4 regions of the Streptomyces sp. NPDC006294 genome follow, and region 3 is predicted to be linked to each of the others. Evidence: riboswitches for the same ligand, from Rfam matches in the RefSeq annotation. Region 3 holds a riboswitch; each other region holds the start of a gene.
What was found. Region 3 has a riboswitch for cobalamin ahead of ACFYOP_RS22005 (iron ABC transporter permease). Riboswitches for the same ligand answer to the same signal wherever they lie in the genome.

Region 1 (2,189 bases), on a different contig from region 3:
GCCTCCCCCGACTCCGGGACGACACCTGCCGCGGTACCTCCACAGCCCGGCCGGGCAGGCGACGCACACCCCGCAGGCCTGTGAAGAACGGAGTGGGGCCGCTCCCGGCACCCGAGTGCCTCGTTCGGACGCAGTGGCTCTCGGGTCCGGGACGCAGACGAGCGACCTGGCTGGCCACACGCACCGGTCAACGGTGGGACACCCCGCCCCAGGGTGAGACAAGGTGAACGCCAAGGGCGCGGCTCCGAACCGGAGCCGCGCCCTCTGACCTGCTACTTCTCTGACCTGCAAGCGGTGGGTGTGGGATTTGAACCCACGGTGACTCGCGCCACGACGGTTTTCAAGACCGCCACGCGTAACGCGCGCGTCCTGGTCTCACCTGCAGTTATGAGCGCACGGCGACCGCTATTCAGCCCTGTGGCCCACAGATGGCCCAGTAGCCAGGCCCTCGGGGCCAGTGACAGTCTGCTGGCCGGCTGGTAACCAGAACAACGCAACCCAGCAGACCCGCGGCGGAGCTGCTCGCCACACCGAAATTTTCTTCTGCAGCAGCAGCAGCCGACAACGCAACGCCTGCGAGGGTTGTCGGCAACTGACCGCCGCCACACCTAACCGTCGACTACTGGACAGGCTCGGCCGCGCCCGGGGTGGTCGTCGATGTCGCGGGGTTGGCCGGGGTCTGTCCGAACCCGGGGGCGAGCAGCAGCGCCAGGACCATCGCCACGGCAGCCCCCGAGCCAATCGCCGTCCCCAGATCGCCGCGGCCGGCGGTACGGGCGGTGTACTTGAAGACCGTGATGCCGACGGCAATGCTCACGACAAGGAGCAGGGCCGCCAGCGGCGCGATCTGAATAGTCACGAAGTCCTCCTGGCTGTCTCCGCCGGTGACGGCGGCAACTCGTCTGCGCGCTCGCACAGACCTCGCCCCTTCGTTGGAGAGACCTGGAGGTCGACAGCAAGAAAGCTCGATCCATATGGATCGAGCTTCAAGTCGATGTCCCGAAGCCCTCCCAGAAGGGCACGGGCGCGCGGACACGCTCGGGCACGTTCTGGATGGGCAGGTCCTCGGACTGACGCCTGGAGGCGCACACCGTTGCGGGACAGTTCCGGATTCGCACCGGATCCCCCTGCGTCCAGGGCCCATTGTACGGCCACGGAGTGCGGACCACGGCCCGGAAGTGAAGGACTGAACCAGGGCAGCAGAGCGGTGCACTCCAGCCCGTGCGACCTCGAGGGTCTCGGGCGAGGTGGGCGTCTGACCGCAGTCCAGCCGCCGCCAGTCAGATGACCTCTTGCTGTCCCTGGTTGGGTTGCTCTAGCTGCTGTTGGCGCTTGCGCTGCTCTACCCTCAGCGTCTCGACGTTCTCGGCCAGTTTCTCCAGGTTGGCCGCCTCGTCCTGCTGGTTGTACGGGGAGATCGCCAAGTCAAAGGCAGTGACGTGCTGTTCGATCGCGTCGGAAGTCTGCTGAAGGTTGAAAGCGCGTTCCCGGTACTTGAAGTAGCCAGTCACCGCAGTGGTCAGCGACACGAATGCCCCGAGAGAGATCATAATTGCCTTGCCGGGCTGCGGCTGCTCGTAGACGGCCGAGGTCACCATCATGGCCACTGACGCAACGAAGAGGCCCCACTGAAAGAAGTTGTGCACCCGTCGATAACGCCGCGTCTCGCGCCGCAACCGGTCGATCTCCTGCGGGATCGACTCCCGGTAGGAGTGCTGCCGATCCTTCGAGGACCGTGCCCCGGTGGACGCTTCGAGGATGCGCCGCTCCTCCAAAAGGTCGACTTCTAGTCTCAATTCCGCAACCGACTTCGGCTCCACCCCCTTCGGCTGACCGGTGCTCATGCGCCGGCCAAAGACGAACACCACCAGGAGCAGTGCAAGGAGCACACCACCTGCCGCGTTATACGGTCGCATGTCCACCTGGCGCCAGGTCACCGCGGTGACCACTGCCGCAGCGGAGAGCAGAAGAGCTCCGGTCAGGGCCGAGCCCACGGTCAAGAAACGCGAAATCCGGGACAGCTGTATCTGACTACTCAGCGCTGCATACGTACGCCGGTAGGCCAAGGCCCGTTCCACATGGGATACATCGACACGACCAGCCTCGGCTGCGCCCTCCTCCGTATCGCCTCTCCCATTCTCGCGACCCCTATCGAAACCCTCTTTGAGAGCCTGGTCCACAATAGCCCG
Region 2 (2,189 bases), on a different contig from region 3:
TTCTCACACGGGTGGCGGCGGCGCCAGCTGCTGCTGTGCGCCGCCACGTCGATGGGAAGCATCGGCGGCTACGCCGGGGGCGCGGCGGCGTCGGAGTCCTTGGCGGCGGCTTTCGCCCCCGCCTCCTTGCTCTGCGCCTCTTTCGCCCGCTCCTCGCCCTGCCGCCGGCCCCGGCGCAGCCCGAAGTAGTACGCCAGCACGCCCGCGCCGAGCGCCGCCTGCAGGGAGAACAGCGCCGACTCGATCTCGCCGGACGGCGGTTCGTACAGCGGGGAGAACCAGGGCTCGTAGTCCGGTTCGAGCTCCGTGATCGCCGTCTCGGCCTCCCCGTCCGAGCCGGTGAACGGCTCGGCCTTGTGGTCCCCGAGCCCCAGCACCAGGGGCAGGACGGCCAGGGCCGCAACGGCCAGCAGGAGCAGGGCGTTGATCCTCGCGTTACGGTTCATCGGACCGTTGCCTCCTTCTTCGCACCCGGAACCAGCACGCCCAGCCTGGTCAGTTCGCCCTTGCTGGACCGGCTGAGCAGCCGCATCACCAGCACGGTGAGCAGGCCCTCGCTGACCGCCAGCGGGATCTGCGTGAGCGCGAAGATCCCGCCGAACTTCGCCAGCGAGCCCGCCACGCCGCTGCCCGGGTCGGGGAAGGCGAGCGCCAGTTGGACGGTGGTCACGCAGTACGTGGACAGGTCGGCGGTGAACGCGCCGAAGAACACGCTCACCATCAGCGGCGCCCCGGACCGGCGCAGCAGCCGGTACACCCCGTACCCCGCCCAGGGGCCGACGACCGCCATCGAGAAGACGTTGGCGCCGAGCGTGGTCAGACCGCCGTGCGCCAGCAGCAGTGCCTGGAAGAGCAGCGTGATGGTGCCGAGTACCGCCATGATCGGCGGTCTGAACAGGATCGCGCCGAGACCGGTACCGGTCGGGTGCGAGCAACTGCCGGTCACCGACGGGATCTTCAGCGCCGACAGGACGAACGTGAAGGCGCCCGCAGCGCCGAGCAGCAGGGTCGAATCGGGATTGGACCTGACCTCGCGGGTCAGGGCGCGTACGCCGTGGACGACGAACGGGGCGGAAGCGACGCCCCAGGCGGCCGCGTGCAACGGGGGCAGATACCCCTCGGCTATATGCATGATGTGGGAGACCCTCTCCAGCACCTCGTGGATGGACAACGCACCCTGGCCGGTCTCCTGGCTGACGGGTCATGCCGCCCGTACTCCGCCTTCCCGGGCACCACGCGCAGGCGCGGTGTCCCAGTGGCTCCCCGTGAGGGGTCGGAGCCGGACTTCCCGATCACAGTGGCGAGGGCCGCACCGGTACCGCACCGGTTTCCCGAACACCAAGGCCCCGTGACAGTAATGCGCCGACCAGCGACATCACAAGCCGCGCACGGGCGCACCGGGCCGCGACGGGGTGAGCCGTTCGCCACATCCGGGCCGGGGGCGGCGGCGCGGGTGGCTGTCCGCGGCCGCGGTATGTCCGGGTTCGCGGCGGCGGCGCCGCACGGTTCACGGCCGCCGCACCTCGCCTCTCGCGGCGGCGGTGCCCGAGGGGCCGCCGCAGCCGTACGTCACACTTTGCGGTAGTCGTACGCCTCCGAGGCCGCCGCCTCCACCGCGTCCAGGTCGGCCCCGGCGGAGGCCGTCACCAGGGCCGCCACCGCGCCCTCCACGAACGGCGCGTCCACCAGCCGGGTCCCGTCGGGCAGTTCGTCGCCCTCGGCCAGCAGCGCCTTGACCGTCAGCACGGCGCTGCCCAGGTCCACCAGGACCGCGACGCCCGCCCCGCCGTCGACCTGCTCCGCCGCCGCGGTGATCAGTTCGGCGCTGGTGCCGAGACCGCCGTCCGGGGTCCCGCCGGCCGGCGCCACCGGGGCCGTACCGCCGCCGCCCGCGAGCCCCTTGGCCAGTTCGGCGACGGCGGCGGCGACCTCCCTGCTGTGCGAGACCAGCACGATCCCGACCTGCCCGCCGCCGCTCATGCCGTCTCCACCGTCTCGGCGAGCGCGGCGACCAGCAGGGCGGAGGACGTGGCTCCGGGGTCCTGGTGGCCGATGCTGCGCTCACCGAGATAGCTCGCCCTGCCCTTGCGCGCCTGCAACGGCACCGTCGCCAGGGCCCCTTGCTCGGCCGCCTCGCGGGCCGCGGCGAACGACCCGGTGCTGTCACCGAGCGCCGCCACCGCCGGCTC
Region 3 (2,189 bases):
CCGTCGAGCCGGACCGTGCCGGCCGAGGGGCGCAGCGCCCGGTAGACGCAGCGCAACAGCGTGGACTTGCCGCTGCCGTTGGGCCCGACGAGCCCGACGACCTGCCCGCTGTCCGCCCGGAGCGTGACCTCCGCCACCAGCCGCGCGCCGGCGATCTCGACGGTCAGTGCAGCTGTCTCGACGCGCATCAGGCGCCTCCGAAACTGTAGGAGCGGCGGCGCATCAGCAGGACGAAGCACGGCACGCCGATGACGGCGGTCAGTACGCCCACCGGCAGTTCGACGGGAGCGAGCACCACACGCGACAGGATGTCCACCCAGATCAGCAGGACGGCGCCCGCGAGCGGGGCGACGGCCAGCAGCCGGCGATGGTCCGCGCCGACCAGCATCCGTGCGGCGTGCGGAACCATCAGGCCGACGAAACCGATCGCACCGCTCACGGCGACCACCGCCCCCGTGACGGCGGCGCAGACCAGGAACAGCTCCTTGCGCAGCCGTCTCGCGTCCACCCCCAGCGCGGCCGCGGTCTCGTCCCCCATCGCCAGGGCGTTCAGACGGCGCGCCGCCACAGTGAGGTGGGCCAGACCGGCGAGCACGGCTCCCGCGGCGATCGGCACGGATGCCCAACTGGCCCCGCCGAGGCTCCCGAGCAGCCACATCATCGCGGACCGGGCAGCCTCGCCGCGTTCGGCCGCGAACACCATGAAGGTGGTGACGGCCGAGAAGCCGTAGTACATCGCGGTGCCCGTCAGGACGAGCCGCAGCGGGGTCAGACCGTCAGCGGTGCGGGCGATCGTGTACACCAGCGTCATGGCGAGGAGAGCGGAGAGGAAGGCCGCCGTGGACAGGGCCCACAGGCCGAGAGCGCCGAAGGCTCCGAAGAGGAGGACGGCATTGGCTCCGACGGCCGCGCCCGAGGAGATGCCGAGGACGAACGGGTCGGCGAGGGCGTTGCGGACCATGGCCTGTACGGCGACGCCGATGGCGGACAGGCCGGCCCCGACGACGGCGGCCAGCACGGCTCGTGGGAAGCGCAGTTCCCACACGATGGTGTACGCCGGGACTTCGTCGGGGGATATGGATCCGCCGGTCAGCCCGGCCCACAGATGCCGCAGCACCTCGCCCCAGGACAGCCCCGACGCCCCCATCCCTGCCCCGCAGACGATGGAGAGCACGAGCGCGGCGCACAGGGCGGCAAGAAGGGGCGGCAGGGATACACGCCTGGGCGGCGCGGGGCCGGTGCCGGTACGCGCCGTGTGAGGTGGCGCGGCCGGTTCGAGTTCGAGGGGGGTGGCCACGGGCGGTTCGCCTTCGCCTCGGGCCGTGCACCCACGGGAGCACAGGCGCGGCGCGGGACGCGGGGCGCCCTGTGCAGCACCCTCTCGCAGTCCACGGCGAATCGACAGGAGCCTTCACCGCCGCGGGTGATCGGGCTCGCGGGGCCATTGTGGGGCTCCGCCTACCGTTGCGGGTCAGCGCCGGACTTCGACCGGACTTCCCCCGCGGGGCGACTTGCAGCATAGCGTGTGCGAAAGGGCGCCCGTCCGTCATCTCCGTCTTCTCTGTCACCTCCGTCATCGAGAGGATGCGGCTCACGCGAGCACGGGGGTCGGGCCGGTCCGCCTCCCGGACCGGGCTCAGGCGCGTGCCCGCGTCGGCAGTCGTGCGGTGGTCTCCATCAGCCGGACGGTGAACGGGTGTCGCGGGGCGGTGAGGAGCTGCCGCGCCGGTCCCTCCTCGACGAGGTCGCCGGCCTCCAGCACGGCGATGCGGGTGGCCGTCGCGGCTGTGGCCAGGTCGTGTGTGATCAGGACCAGGGACAGGTCGCCCCGGTCGCGCACGAGTCCGGCGAGCGTGTCGAGGATCGCCCGCCGGGTGACCGTGTCGAGGCCGGAGGTGATCTCGTCGCAGATCAGCACACGGGGCCGGGCCAGCAGGGCGCGGGCCAGCGCGGCGCGCTGGAGTTCACCGCCGGACAGCCGGCCGGGGCGACGGCGTACGAGGTCTTCGGTCAGGCCGAGGCCGGCGAGCGTGGCCAGCGCTTCGGCCAGGGCGTCCGCCTCGGCCGTCCCCCGCAGCCGCACCGCCGTCCGGGCCACCTGGTCCAGGACCGGGCGGTGTTCGTCGAACGCCGCCCTGGCGTCCTGGAAGACGTACTGCACCGCGGCGAGTTGCTGACGTGTGCGGTCT
Region 4 (2,189 bases), on a different contig from region 3:
CCGCGCACAGCACCGGCCGGTGCTCGACCCGGCCGCCGTAGGAGAGGGTCCCGCCCAGCCGTACGCCGAGGGCGCCCGCGAAGGACGCCTCCACGGGGCCCGCGTTGGGGCTCGGGTGCTTGGCGGCGTCCGCCCGCCAGGCCCGTACGGCGCCTCGCGGGTCGGGCCCGCCCAGGGCCGCCAGCACGGCGGTCAGCCGGGCGCCCGGCCAGCCGGCGACGTCGTCGAGGCGGGCCGAGGCCCAGCCGTAGCGCCGGTGGCGCGGCGACCTGTGGCCGACCATCGCGTCCAGGGTGTTCACCGCCCGGAAGCCCACCAGCCCGGGCACGCCGGCCACGGCGCCCCACACGAGGGCGCCCACGACCGCGTCGGAGGTGTTCTCGGCGACGGACTCCACGACGGCGCGGGCGATCTGCTGCTCGTCCAGGGCCTGCGGATCGCGGCCGCACAGATGGGGCAGCCGCTCGCGCGCGGCCTCGACGTCCCCGGCGGCCAGCGCCTCTCCGACGGCCGTGGCCTCACGGCCGAGCGTCGTGCCCCCGAGGACGGCCCAGGTGGCGGCGGCGGTCAGGGCGAGCGAGGCGGCGGGGGAGCGGCGTACGGCACGTGCGGCCAGGGCCGCCGCGGCCACGGCTCCGCCGGCGCACAGCGCGGTGTGCAGGGCCCCTCGGCCCCGGTGGTCACGCCACAGCGCACGCTCGACGGCGCCCGCGGCCCGCCCGAACACGGCGACCGGATGCCCCCGGCGGGGATCGCCCAGGAGTCGGTCGCCGACGAGGCCGGCCGCGGCGCCGTACACGAAGATCCGGTCGGCGCGCACGGGATCAGCCGTCCGAGGGGAGATGTCCGCAGGGACGGGGTCCGACAGGCAGTGCGGGCAAGGCGGGCAGTGCAGACAGGGCAGTACCGCGGCCGGGCATGGCAGGAGTCCTCACTCAGGGTCCGCGCCCTGGTTCGACGTGACCGGCGGCGAGAGTTCCTGGCTCCCCGGGTGGTGTCCCCGGGTGACAGTGGCGGGACCGCGCCGGATTCGCACCGGACTTCCTCTTCTGCCGCCGTAGATGGCCCCGGCAGTCCACCATGTGCGCGAACGCCCGTCAACTCACCCTTGACCTGCTGCGGGACAGTGTGCGCAGTCCCACACGGGCGGACACGCGAAGGCCGGGCCGGACCCACCCGTGGGTGCGTCCGGCCCGGCCTCCGTGCGGCTATGGGACGTCAGGTGACGATCAGATAGATCCCGTAGGCCACCGCCGCCGCGCAGAGCGCGAAGCACGCGTACGCGCCGGTGCGGGTCAGCACGCCGGAACCGGCGGTCTGCGTGCCGGACCCCTGCTTGCTCAGGCCCACGATGCCCAGGGTGAACAGGCCCACCAGGGCGACGGTGGCGACGAGGCTCACGCCGAACACGGAGCCGAGGGCTACCCAGTCGATCTTCATGCTGCTGCTTCCTTACACCGCGGCCGGACGGACCGGCTCGGGGTCGGCGGGGGCCGGGACAGTGGTCTTCAGTTCGCCGACGGGCGGCGGGGTGACGGCCGTGACGGCGTCCGTGACGACGTCCGCGGGCTCCTCGGTGTCGACGTCGTTGACGTTGGTGTGGTCGACGACCTGACGGCGCGAGATGAACCAGATCGCGATGCAGGAGCCGACGAGGAAGGCGGCGACGGCCGCGACACCCCAGCCGCCCTGCTTGGTGACGTACTCGGAGATCGCCGCGACGAGTCCGGCGGCCGGCAGGGTCAGACCCCAGGCCACGAACATCCGGGTGGCGGTGGACCAGCGGACCACGCCGCCCTTGCGGCCGAGGCCCGCGCCCATGACGGCGCCGGAGCAGGAGTGCGTGGTCGACAGCGAGAAGCCGAGGTTCGAGGAGGCGAGGATCACGCTGGCCGCGCTGGTCTGGGCGGCGAAGCCCTGCTGCGGCTGGAGGTCCGTGAGGCCCTTGCCCATGGTGCGGATGATGCGCCAGCCGCCGAGGTAGGTGCCGAGCGCGATCGCCATACCGGCCGAGACGATGACCCACATCGGAGGGTTGGACCCGGGGGCGACGACATTGCCGGCGACCAGGGCGAGCGTGATGATGCCCATGGTCTTCTGGGCGTCGTTGGTGCCGTGCGCCAGGGAGACGAGACCGGCGGAGGCGATCTGACCGGCGCGGTACCCCTTGGCGGTGGCCTTCGCGTCGG

Region 1: another riboswitch for cobalamin. It lies ahead of ACFYOP_RS15500 (hypothetical protein); the one in region 3 lies ahead of ACFYOP_RS22005 (iron ABC transporter permease).
Region 2: another riboswitch for cobalamin. It lies ahead of ACFYOP_RS12100 (energy-coupling factor ABC transporter permease); the one in region 3 lies ahead of ACFYOP_RS22005 (iron ABC transporter permease).
Region 4: another riboswitch for cobalamin. It lies ahead of ACFYOP_RS31830 (cobalamin biosynthesis protein); the one in region 3 lies ahead of ACFYOP_RS22005 (iron ABC transporter permease).

Annotation. Positions count from the first base shown of each region.
Region 1 covers NZ_JBIAHV010000008.1:22,122-24,310, forward strand. Annotated here, with positions in the region: gene ACFYOP_RS15490 (HTTM domain-containing protein) at 1-84, shown strand, start outside; tRNA gene ACFYOP_RS15495 (tRNA-Ser) at 291-406, opposite strand; gene ACFYOP_RS15500 (hypothetical protein) at 620-859, opposite strand; cobalamin riboswitch at 1,039-1,159, opposite strand; gene ACFYOP_RS15505 (DUF4231 domain-containing protein) at 1,281-2,189, opposite strand, start outside.
Region 2 covers NZ_JBIAHV010000006.1:92,082-94,270, forward strand. Annotated here, with positions in the region: gene cbiQ (cobalt ECF transporter T component CbiQ) at 1-62, opposite strand, end outside; gene ACFYOP_RS12095 (energy-coupling factor ABC transporter substrate-binding protein) at 69-446, opposite strand; gene ACFYOP_RS12100 (energy-coupling factor ABC transporter permease) at 443-1,132, opposite strand; cobalamin riboswitch at 1,162-1,358, opposite strand; gene ACFYOP_RS12105 (PTS fructose transporter subunit IIA) at 1,570-1,980, opposite strand; gene dhaL (dihydroxyacetone kinase subunit DhaL) at 1,977-2,189, opposite strand, start outside.
Region 3 covers NZ_JBIAHV010000012.1:51,973-54,161, forward strand. Annotated here, with positions in the region: gene ACFYOP_RS22000 (ABC transporter ATP-binding protein) at 1-188, opposite strand, end outside; gene ACFYOP_RS22005 (iron ABC transporter permease) at 188-1,297, opposite strand; cobalamin riboswitch at 1,401-1,534, opposite strand; gene ACFYOP_RS22010 (ATP-binding cassette domain-containing protein) at 1,637-2,189, opposite strand, start outside.
Region 4 covers NZ_JBIAHV010000025.1:19,056-21,244, forward strand. Annotated here, with positions in the region: gene ACFYOP_RS31830 (cobalamin biosynthesis protein) at 1-820, opposite strand, end outside; cobalamin riboswitch at 954-1,087, opposite strand; gene ACFYOP_RS31835 (hypothetical protein) at 1,219-1,440, opposite strand; gene ACFYOP_RS31840 (inorganic phosphate transporter) at 1,453-2,189, opposite strand, start outside.